Regions from separate parts of the Bacillus sp. BACIII genome, predicted to be linked through region 2. Evidence: riboswitches for the same ligand, from Rfam matches in the RefSeq annotation. Region 2 holds a riboswitch; each other region holds the start of a gene.
The links. A riboswitch is a leader RNA that binds a small molecule or an ion and turns the genes downstream of it on or off. The one in region 2 is predicted to bind S-adenosylmethionine.
Positions count from the first base shown of each region.

Region 1 (2,202 bases), 700 kb from region 2:
AGATCGTGAAGCGGTATCAGAAAGCCCATCTGTTTCAGCTGATGGACGAACATCTGCATTTGGCGGCAGGAAACAGTGACGGTTCCTTTGAGCTTGACGGTGTCAAGTGCGCCGGGCTGATCTGCTATGATATCCGGTTCCCCGAATGGATCAGAAAGCATACGTCCCAAGGAGCGAATGTCCTGTTTATCTCTGCGGAATGGCCTCTGCCCCGCCTCGATCATTGGCGGAGTCTGCTTGTCGCCAGAGCCATTGAAAACCAATGTTTTGTCGCGGCCTCTAACTGCACGGGGTCAAATCCCGATAATGAATTTGCCGGCCACAGCCTGATTATTGACCCGTGGGGCCGGATTTTAGCCGAAGGAGATCGGACGGAAGGCGCAGTCCGGGCGGAAATCGATGTTTCAGAAAGCGCGTCCGTACGCGAGACCATCCCGGTATTCAAAGATTTGCGACGTGATTTATATTAATTTTCAAAAAAATGTTGACAAGAATATCCGGCACCTGCTAATATTTTCATCAACTGATTAATCCGAATTGTGATACAAATCAATATATTTTTCTCTTATCGAGAGTTGGGCGAGGGATTGGCCTTTTGACCCCAACAGCAACCGACCGTAATTCCATTGTGAAATGGGGCGCGTACATTTTGCGCCGAGACGATTGTCTCATAGGGCACGGTGCTAATTCCATCAGATGTTATCTGAGAGATAAGAGGCGGACTGCACTGTTTCGGCCTCCTTCTCTTTCAGAGAAGGAGGCTTTTTTTCGGGCGTATTCTCCGTCACGATCTCTTACTGCCACTACATAATTGGAGGGTAAATCCATGTCTGCAACTAAAACAAGTCTTTATGAACAATTAACGGAAAGCTCCGCCGCAGCGTTAGCTGTGAAGCTCGGCTTATTTCAAAGCAAAAGCACTCTCACATGCCGTGAAATCGGCGACGGCAATTTAAATTACGTCTTTCACGTTTTCGATAAAGAAAACAAAAAGGGACTGATTATTAAACAGGCGATTCCTTACGCGAAAATCGTCGGGGAAAGCTGGCCGCTTACGATTGACCGGGCGAGAATCGAAAGCAGCGCCCTCATCCGCCAGGGCGAACACGTGCCCCATCTCGTTCCGGCCGTTTACTATTCCGATACTGAAATGGCGGTTACGGTAATGGAAGACCTTTCGCATCTGAAGATCTCAAGAAAAGGACTGATGGAAGGAAAACACTATCCGAATTTATCAGCCCATATCGGTGAGTTTCTGGGAAAAACGCTCTTTTACTCATCCGATTATGCGCTTGATGCGAAAGTAAAACAGCAGCTCGCAAAGCAGTTTACAAATCCCGAACTTTGCAATATTACAGAAAGGCTTGTGTTTACAGAACCGTTTTTCGACCATGAAACAAACGATTTTGAAGAGGAGCTGCGCCCATACGCAGAAAAAATTTGGAACAATTCCCGGCTGAAAGAAGGCGCTGATGAATTGAAAGCCGTCTTTCTGAATTCCGCGGAAACATTGGTTCACGGCGATCTGCATACGGGAAGCATCTTTGCCGATGAACATGAAACAAAGGTCATTGATCCCGAGTTTGCTTTCTTCGGACCGATCGGCTTTGACATCGGCCAATTTATCGCAAATCTGCTGTTAAACGCCCTCAGCCGGGACGGTGACGACAGACAGCCGTTATATGACCACACCGCCGCCGTATGGGACACATTTGTAGAAACATTCAGTGAAGCATGGGAGAAAGACTGCCTGCCTTCCTGCAGACACCTGCTGGAAGATACACTGAAAAACGCGTTTGAGGAAGCGGTCGGTTTTGCGGGATGCGAACTGATCCGGCGCACGATCGGGCTCGCCCATGTGGCTGACTTGGATGAAATCACTCCGTTTGATAAACGAATTGAACGGAAGAAGCTGGCGCTTGAAATCGGCGCCTATTATATCGAAAACAGAAAAGAACTGAAGCATATCACTGAGGTTCTGGATCAATTTAAGCTCCATGTAAAGGAATGATGCAGCATGACAAATGAATTTGCCATCCCCCGTTCCGTGGAATGGAAAGAAACACACATCCGCATTTTAAATCAGCAAAAGCTCCCTGATGTCACTGAGTATGCGGATCTTGAAACAAAGGAAGATGTATTCGACGCGATTGTCACACTGAAAGTAAGGGGCGCTCCGGCCATCGGTATAACTGCGGCGTT
Region 1 covers NZ_CM174437.1:1,680,722-1,682,923, forward strand. The annotation lists gene ACXN9U_RS07835 (carbon-nitrogen family hydrolase) at 1-470, shown strand, start outside; SAM riboswitch class I at 563-717, shown strand; gene mtnK (S-methyl-5-thioribose kinase) at 827-2,011, shown strand; gene mtnA (S-methyl-5-thioribose-1-phosphate isomerase) at 2,018-2,202, shown strand, end outside.
Region 1: it holds a riboswitch for S-adenosylmethionine, as region 2 does, so the genes downstream of both, mtnK (S-methyl-5-thioribose kinase) here and ACXN9U_RS05175 (2-hydroxyacid dehydrogenase) in region 2, are expected to answer to the same signal.

Region 2 (2,202 bases):
CCTCCACCTCAAATGTTGCGCCCGCTAAATGGGGAGTCGCGAACACATTCGGCAGTGAGATCAATTCATAATCAGAAGATTCAGGCGGTTCGTGATAAAACACGTCAAGGATCGCTCCTTTAATCCGCCGTTCTTTCAGCACCCGCAGCAGCTCTTTTCTGTCTGTAACCGCCGCTCTTGATGTATTGACAAAAACAGCTTCTTGCTTCATCAATTGAAAGTGCCGGGCGCCGATCAGGCCGATGGTTTCTTCGGTGCGCGGCAAATGAACGGAGACAATATCACTTTCAGAAAATACCCGTTCAATCGTCGTTTTTTCATACTCCCGGTTCTCATGATTGACAAAGGGGTCATAGTACAGCACCTTGCAGTCAAAAGCCGTCAACAGCCGGGCGATTCTCTGTCCGACAGCTCCGAAACCGATAAGGCCGACTGTTTTCCCCGTCAGCTCATTTCCCCTGAATTTGACGTAAGCCTGCAAATAATCACCATTCCACTTCCCGTCCTTCAGCCACTGATGAGAAGAATACGTGTGGCGCAAAAACGAAATGACATTTCCGATAAACATTTCAGCAACAGCCTGGGCATTGCGGGCCGGTGTATAGAAGACAGGGATTTTTCTTTTAGTCGCCGCCGTGATATCCACATTAGACGGCATCCCTCTGCAGACGCCGATAAAAGCGGAATCCGGCAATATATCAATCACTTGCTCTGATACCTTATCAAGTTCGGTAATAAGCCCCGACGCGTTTGTCTCTTGAATCATCCGGATTAATTCATCTTCCCGATAGGCCCGGCCGTGCTTCTTCCACGGCAGGTGCACAGTCCGGCCGAACAGATCTGTCAGCTCCTTCAGCCCCTCGTCGTGATAGGGTGCGGTAATTAAAACCGTCATGGTGCAAAACATCCTTTTCACATAAATTTTTTCACAAAAAAATCTCTTTCCCCGAAGAAGGAAAGAGATTCATATACCGTCTTTATCCGCTTGAAGCGCACAAATATGTATAGACCATTCTTTCCTATCTTTCAAGCATACGCTTGCTGGAATTGGCACAATAAATGTTGCCGAGGTTTCATAGGGCCAGTCCCTCCACCTCTCTTGATAGAAAATAAAATGATGAAATTGTCAGACTTTTAAAAGAATAAACTCATCATAGATAAGTCTTTCCGTGATGTCAACACTTTTTTTCTGAATTGACGATCTATTTCGAAATGTTATAATGCTTACAATATAAAAAAAGAGGAGAAATGGGCTATGAATTCTGCTGCAAAACAGCCAAATGGGGTCTTTAAGTCGGTGTGCTCACTGGACTGTCCCGATCAATGCGGCTTACTTGTGACAAAAAAGGACGGAAAAATCGTTAACATTCAGGGAGACCCGGATCACCCCGTCACATCAGGGAATATTTGCAACAAAGTCAGACACATGGCTGAGCGCATTTATGATGAAAAACGCTTAACCGTCCCGTTAAAACGGATCGGCGAAAAAGGCGAAGCCGTGTTTGCGCCTATTTCATGGGACGAAGCAATCAATACGATCAGTGCGCGCTGGAAAGAGCTTATTGCCGAAGAAGGAGCGGAAAGCATTCTCCCGTACAGCTTTTACGGTAATATGGGAAAACTGGCGGCAGAGGGAATGGACCGCCGTTTTTTCCACCGACTCGGGGCGAGCCAGCTCGAACGGACGATCTGCAGCAAAGCCGGATCTGAGGGCTATAACTATACAATGGGAGAAGGCGCAGGTACTGATCCGGAAGAGACCATACATGCAAAGCTCTTTATTTTTTGGGGAATCAATGCCGTCAGCACGAATATGCATCAGGTCATGATTGCTCAAAAAGCCCGGAAAAAAGGAGCTAAGATTGTCGTTATCGATGTACATAAGAACCAAACAGGCCGGCTTGCCGATTGGTTTATTCCCATTCGCCCCGGCACAGATGCCGCACTCGCTCTCGGTATCATGCATGTTTTATTTGCCGAGAACCTTCACGATGAAGCATTTCTCACAGAATACACCGAAGGCAGTGAAGAATTAAAAGCGCATGTCAAACAGTATGATCCGGAAACGGTTTCTGTTATGACAGGCGTTAAAGCAGACGATATCAGACGCCTTGCGAGAATGTACGGGGAAACCTCCCCTTCCCTTATCAGAATCGGAAACGGCATTCAGCACCATGACAATGGCGGTATGATCGTCCGCAC
Region 2 covers NZ_CM174437.1:979,174-981,375, reverse strand. The annotation lists gene ACXN9U_RS05175 (2-hydroxyacid dehydrogenase) at 1-895, opposite strand, end outside; SAM riboswitch class I at 1,017-1,109, opposite strand; gene ACXN9U_RS05170 (molybdopterin oxidoreductase family protein) at 1,256-2,202, shown strand, end outside.

Region 3 (2,202 bases), 1.2 Mb from region 2:
CGGAAAATGTCTTTATTTTTTAAAAAAGTGACAATTGTTTGAATACTTTTCGTTTGTTTTTTCGTACAATAATAATACCAAAACTTTTTTTGGGAGGTATGTAAAATGATGCTACTTATTTTTGCTGCTTTGACAGGATACCTGGTTTTCTCTTTCAGTAAGGACAACCGCCGGAAAACGCCAAAGACAAGCCCGCTGGTGACAGCTGCCGACACGAATAACATCATTGATTTAAATGCGATCCGTCAGAAACGCCGGATGCCGCTATCATAAAAACGACAGCTGCCGCAAAATCGGCAGCCTTTTTTTGTGCACCCCTCCAATATGAAACCATCCGTCTCCTTTTTACGTACAACATAAAAAAGGAGTTTTTTTATGTATCATTTTTATATCAAAGAGCGGATGTTTACGTTTAAGAATCGGTTTCAAGTGTTTCTTGAAAGCGGAAAAGAAGTCTACAATGTTGAAGGAAAGCTGTTTTCGTTCGGTGATGAATTGAAGCTGACTGATTTGGACGGCCGCACGCTCGCCAGCGTCAGTCAGAAACTGATGTCGCTCGTTCCCCGTTACGAAATTTCCGTCGGCGGCAAGCCTGTATGCCAAGTCATCAAGAAAATGACGTTTTTCAAACCGAAATTTGAAATTTCCGGAGTCGGCTGGGATATTACCGGCGATGTGTGGGGACGGAATTTTCAAGTGACAGACGGGAAATCAAACCGGATGACCGTCACCAAATCATGGATGAGCTGGGGCGATTCTTATCATTTGGAGATTGAAAATGAAGAGGATATTGTTCTTTGTCTTGCGATCGCAATCGTGATAGATATGATTCTATTTGAGGGTGATAAATAAAAATATTTATCGAAATATATTGACAATATAAGATAATATACTAAGATTAAGAGTATTACAGTTTATTCTGAAAAATAGCATATTTCCTTATCAAGAGAGGTGGAGGGACTGGCCCTATGATACCCGGCAACCGCTGTTCAGCAGAATGGTGCTAAATCCTGAAGATAAGGTTGAGATTTGCGGACGCAAGCTCTTCCCTATCCAAGGGAAGAGCTTTTTATATTTCATTGAGGAAAGAAGGAATCGTTCATGTCACAGCAAAACACAGAACAACCATTGCACACTCTTCTTAGAAAAAACCCGCCGTTTCGCGCGGATCAGGTCGGAAGCCTGCTCCGGCCGGCGGCTGTGAAGCAAGCCCGCCTGCAAAGAGCGGCGGGTGAGATTTCGGCAGAACAGCTGCGCGAAATCGAAAACCAAGAAATCATCCGCAGCGTAAAAAAGCAGAAAGAAACCGGCCTCAATGTCGTGACTGACGGCGAATTCCGCCGGGCCTGGTGGCATTTTGATTTTCTCGAAAACTTAGACGGCGTCGAAGCGTTTACGCCAGATAGCGGCATTCAGTTTCACAATGTACAGACGAAAGCGCGCGGCATTAAAGTAACGAGAGATATTGATTTTTCTCAGCATCCGATGCTCGAAGATTATAAATTTCTTCACAGCATTGCCGGCGATGCTGTTCCAAAAATGACGATTCCAAGCCCGAATATGTTGTTTTTCCGCGGAAAATTGGAAAAAGCGGCGTATCAGAATGATTACAAACAATTTCAGCATGATGTATCAAAGGCGTATAAAAAAGCGATTCAAGCTTTCTATGACGCCGGATGCCGCTATCTTCAGCTCGATGATACCGCATGGGCCGTTTTCTTATCGGAAGCGGGGCTTCGCCAGATTGAAGCATTCGGAACGACGCCGGATGAGCTGCGCAGGCTGTTCGCAGCTTCTATTAATGACGCCATTAAGGATCGTCCTGCCGACTTGAAGGTTACGATGCATATCTGCCGCGGCAACTTCCAGTCCACATGGACGGCTGAAGGCGGATATGATGCGGCGGCGGAAACGATTTTTGACGGGCTTGACCTTGACGGATTGTTCTTGGAATATGATGATTCCCGCTCCGGCGGCTTTGAACCGCTCCGTTATGTCAAACGCTCTGATCTTCAGCTTGTACTCGGTTTGATTACGTCGAAACACGGCGATCTCGAAGACAAGGACGCGATTAAACGCCGGATTGAAGAAGCTTCTCAATATGTCAGCCTGGATCAGCTTTGCCTCAGCCCGCAATGCGGATTCGCTTCCACTGAGGAAGGAAACCTGATCACAGAAGAACAGCAATGGGCAAAACTGCGC
Region 3 covers NZ_CM174437.1:3,671,418-3,673,619, forward strand. The annotation lists gene ACXN9U_RS18100 (hypothetical protein) at 106-273, shown strand; gene ACXN9U_RS18105 (LURP-one-related/scramblase family protein) at 376-852, shown strand; SAM riboswitch class I at 937-1,023, shown strand; gene ACXN9U_RS18110 (5-methyltetrahydropteroyltriglutamate--homocysteine S-methyltransferase) at 1,102-2,202, shown strand, end outside.
Region 3: it holds a riboswitch for S-adenosylmethionine, as region 2 does, so the genes downstream of both, ACXN9U_RS18110 (5-methyltetrahydropteroyltriglutamate--homocysteine S-methyltransferase) here and ACXN9U_RS05175 (2-hydroxyacid dehydrogenase) in region 2, are expected to answer to the same signal.

Region 4 (2,202 bases), 870 kb from region 2:
TTTTCACCGACGTTGGCTGAGCAGTGCATCGGCAGAATATCTTGCTGGGGAAGAAGGAAGTTCATAATGGAGAAAATTGATTTTTTCATTTCTCCGGCGTATTCGGTGCCGCCGATTAAAATGACGCGCTTTTCGAAAGAGACAATGATAAATGTTTCCGAATGCGTGCCGTCCGTCTCCGGATCCGCTTTAAAATGCGGAGCTGAGAGAATGGTAAACGGCTGTGCTTCCGGATCCCTTTCAGCCGTCTCCGGTCTGATAAACAGCTGGCGCGCGAACAGGTTGTGCCATGCAAATTCATTTACGACTGTAATCGGCAGTCTGTATTTTTCATCTGCGCCTGCGAATCCTTCAAAAACAAACAGTTCATCTCTCTGTTTTAAGTAGCTGACGACTTTGGCGTACAGCTTTTCAAACGCCGCTTCAGAAATGGGCTGGTTCACCGCGCCCCAATCAATTTGATTTTCAGTGCTTTTTTCACGAACGATAAATTTATCTTTAGGTGATCGCCCCGTATATGCACCGGTAGTGGCGCGTACGGCGCCCGTAGATGTCAGCGTCCCTTCATTTCGGGTGATCACTTTTTCGGTAAGTTTTGGCGCCGATAAATTATGATGCACATTTGGACTTGCGAGTAATGCTTGAAGATCTGCGGTTAAATCAACTAATTTCATAAAACCCTTCCTTTGCCGGTTTATTTTTATTTCGCTGAATGTGGAATTAGTATAACACATATATAAAAATAGTCTATACTGTTTATTATTTTTTGTTTGTGTTTTTCCATTGCTTCCTGAAATAAAGGCGCGTAATCGCTTTAATTCATATTGACACTTTCCGCCCTTTTACGATAAGATATTTCATTGAGCGGATACTCTTATCCCGAGCTGGCGGAGGGACAGGCCCGATGAAGCCCAGCAACCGGTTTCTCTGTAAAAAAGCAGGTGAATACACTGTGGGAAACCAAGGTGCTAACCTGATGCAAGGTTTAATATTTCCTTGAGCGATAAGAGTGAAAGGCACACAGACCAAACCCTTTCCTCGAGTGGAAAAGGTTTTTTTATTTCATAAAATATGCCAATTAACATTCTCTGATATAGTATGACATTGTATTAAGAGGGAGCGAGTTCCGTATCATATGAGAAGGTCTTTCAAAAGATCTTTTTTCAGGAGGAAAAGTGAATGAGTAAAAACCGTCGACTATTTACATCTGAATCTGTTACCGAGGGTCATCCGGATAAAATCTGTGACCAAATTTCTGACAGCATCTTAGATGAGATTTTAAAAAAAGACCCGAACGCGCGCGTAGCCTGTGAAACATCTGTAACGACAGGCCTTGTGCTGGTAAGCGGAGAGATTACAACATCAACATACGTTGACATTCCGAAAACAGTCCGTGAAACGATTAAAGAAATCGGCTACACACGGGCAAAATACGGATTTGATGCGGAGACTTGCGCTGTTTTAACATCAATTGATGAACAGTCTGCGGATATCGCAATGGGTGTCGATCAGGCTCTTGAAGCGCGTGAAGGCACAATGAGCGATGCTGAAATCGAAGCTATCGGAGCAGGTGACCAAGGTCTGATGTTCGGTTATGCGTGTAACGAAACGAAAGAGCTTATGCCGCTTCCGATCTCTTTGGCGCATAAATTGGCCCGCCGTTTGAGCGAAGTCCGCAAAGAAGACATTCTTCCGTACCTTCGCCCTGACGGAAAAACGCAAGTTACCGTTGAATATGATGAAAACAATAAGCCGGTCCGCATCGATGCGATCGTCATCTCAACTCAGCACCATCCGGAAATTACGCTTGAGCAGATTCAGCGCAATCTGAAAGAGCATGTCATTAATCCTGTCGTGCCTGAGGAACTGATTGATGACGAAACAAAATACTTCATCAACCCTACGGGACGTTTCGTAATCGGCGGTCCTCAAGGTGATGCGGGACTTACCGGCCGTAAAATCATTGTTGATACATACGGCGGATATGCACGCCACGGCGGCGGTGCATTCTCCGGTAAGGATGCGACGAAAGTAGACCGTTCAGCGGCTTACGCTGCGAGATACGTAGCGAAAAACATCGTGGCTGCAGGACTTGCTGATTCTTGTGAAGTGCAGCTTGCATACGCAATCGGCGTGGCACAGCCTGTATCTATTTCCATCAATACATTTGATACAGGAAAAGCTTCTGAAGAGAAACTGATC
Region 4 covers NZ_CM174437.1:109,900-112,101, forward strand. The annotation lists gene pckA (phosphoenolpyruvate carboxykinase (ATP)) at 1-674, opposite strand, end outside; SAM riboswitch class I at 872-1,010, shown strand; gene metK (methionine adenosyltransferase) at 1,180-2,202, shown strand, end outside.
Region 4: it holds a riboswitch for S-adenosylmethionine, as region 2 does, so the genes downstream of both, metK (methionine adenosyltransferase) here and ACXN9U_RS05175 (2-hydroxyacid dehydrogenase) in region 2, are expected to answer to the same signal.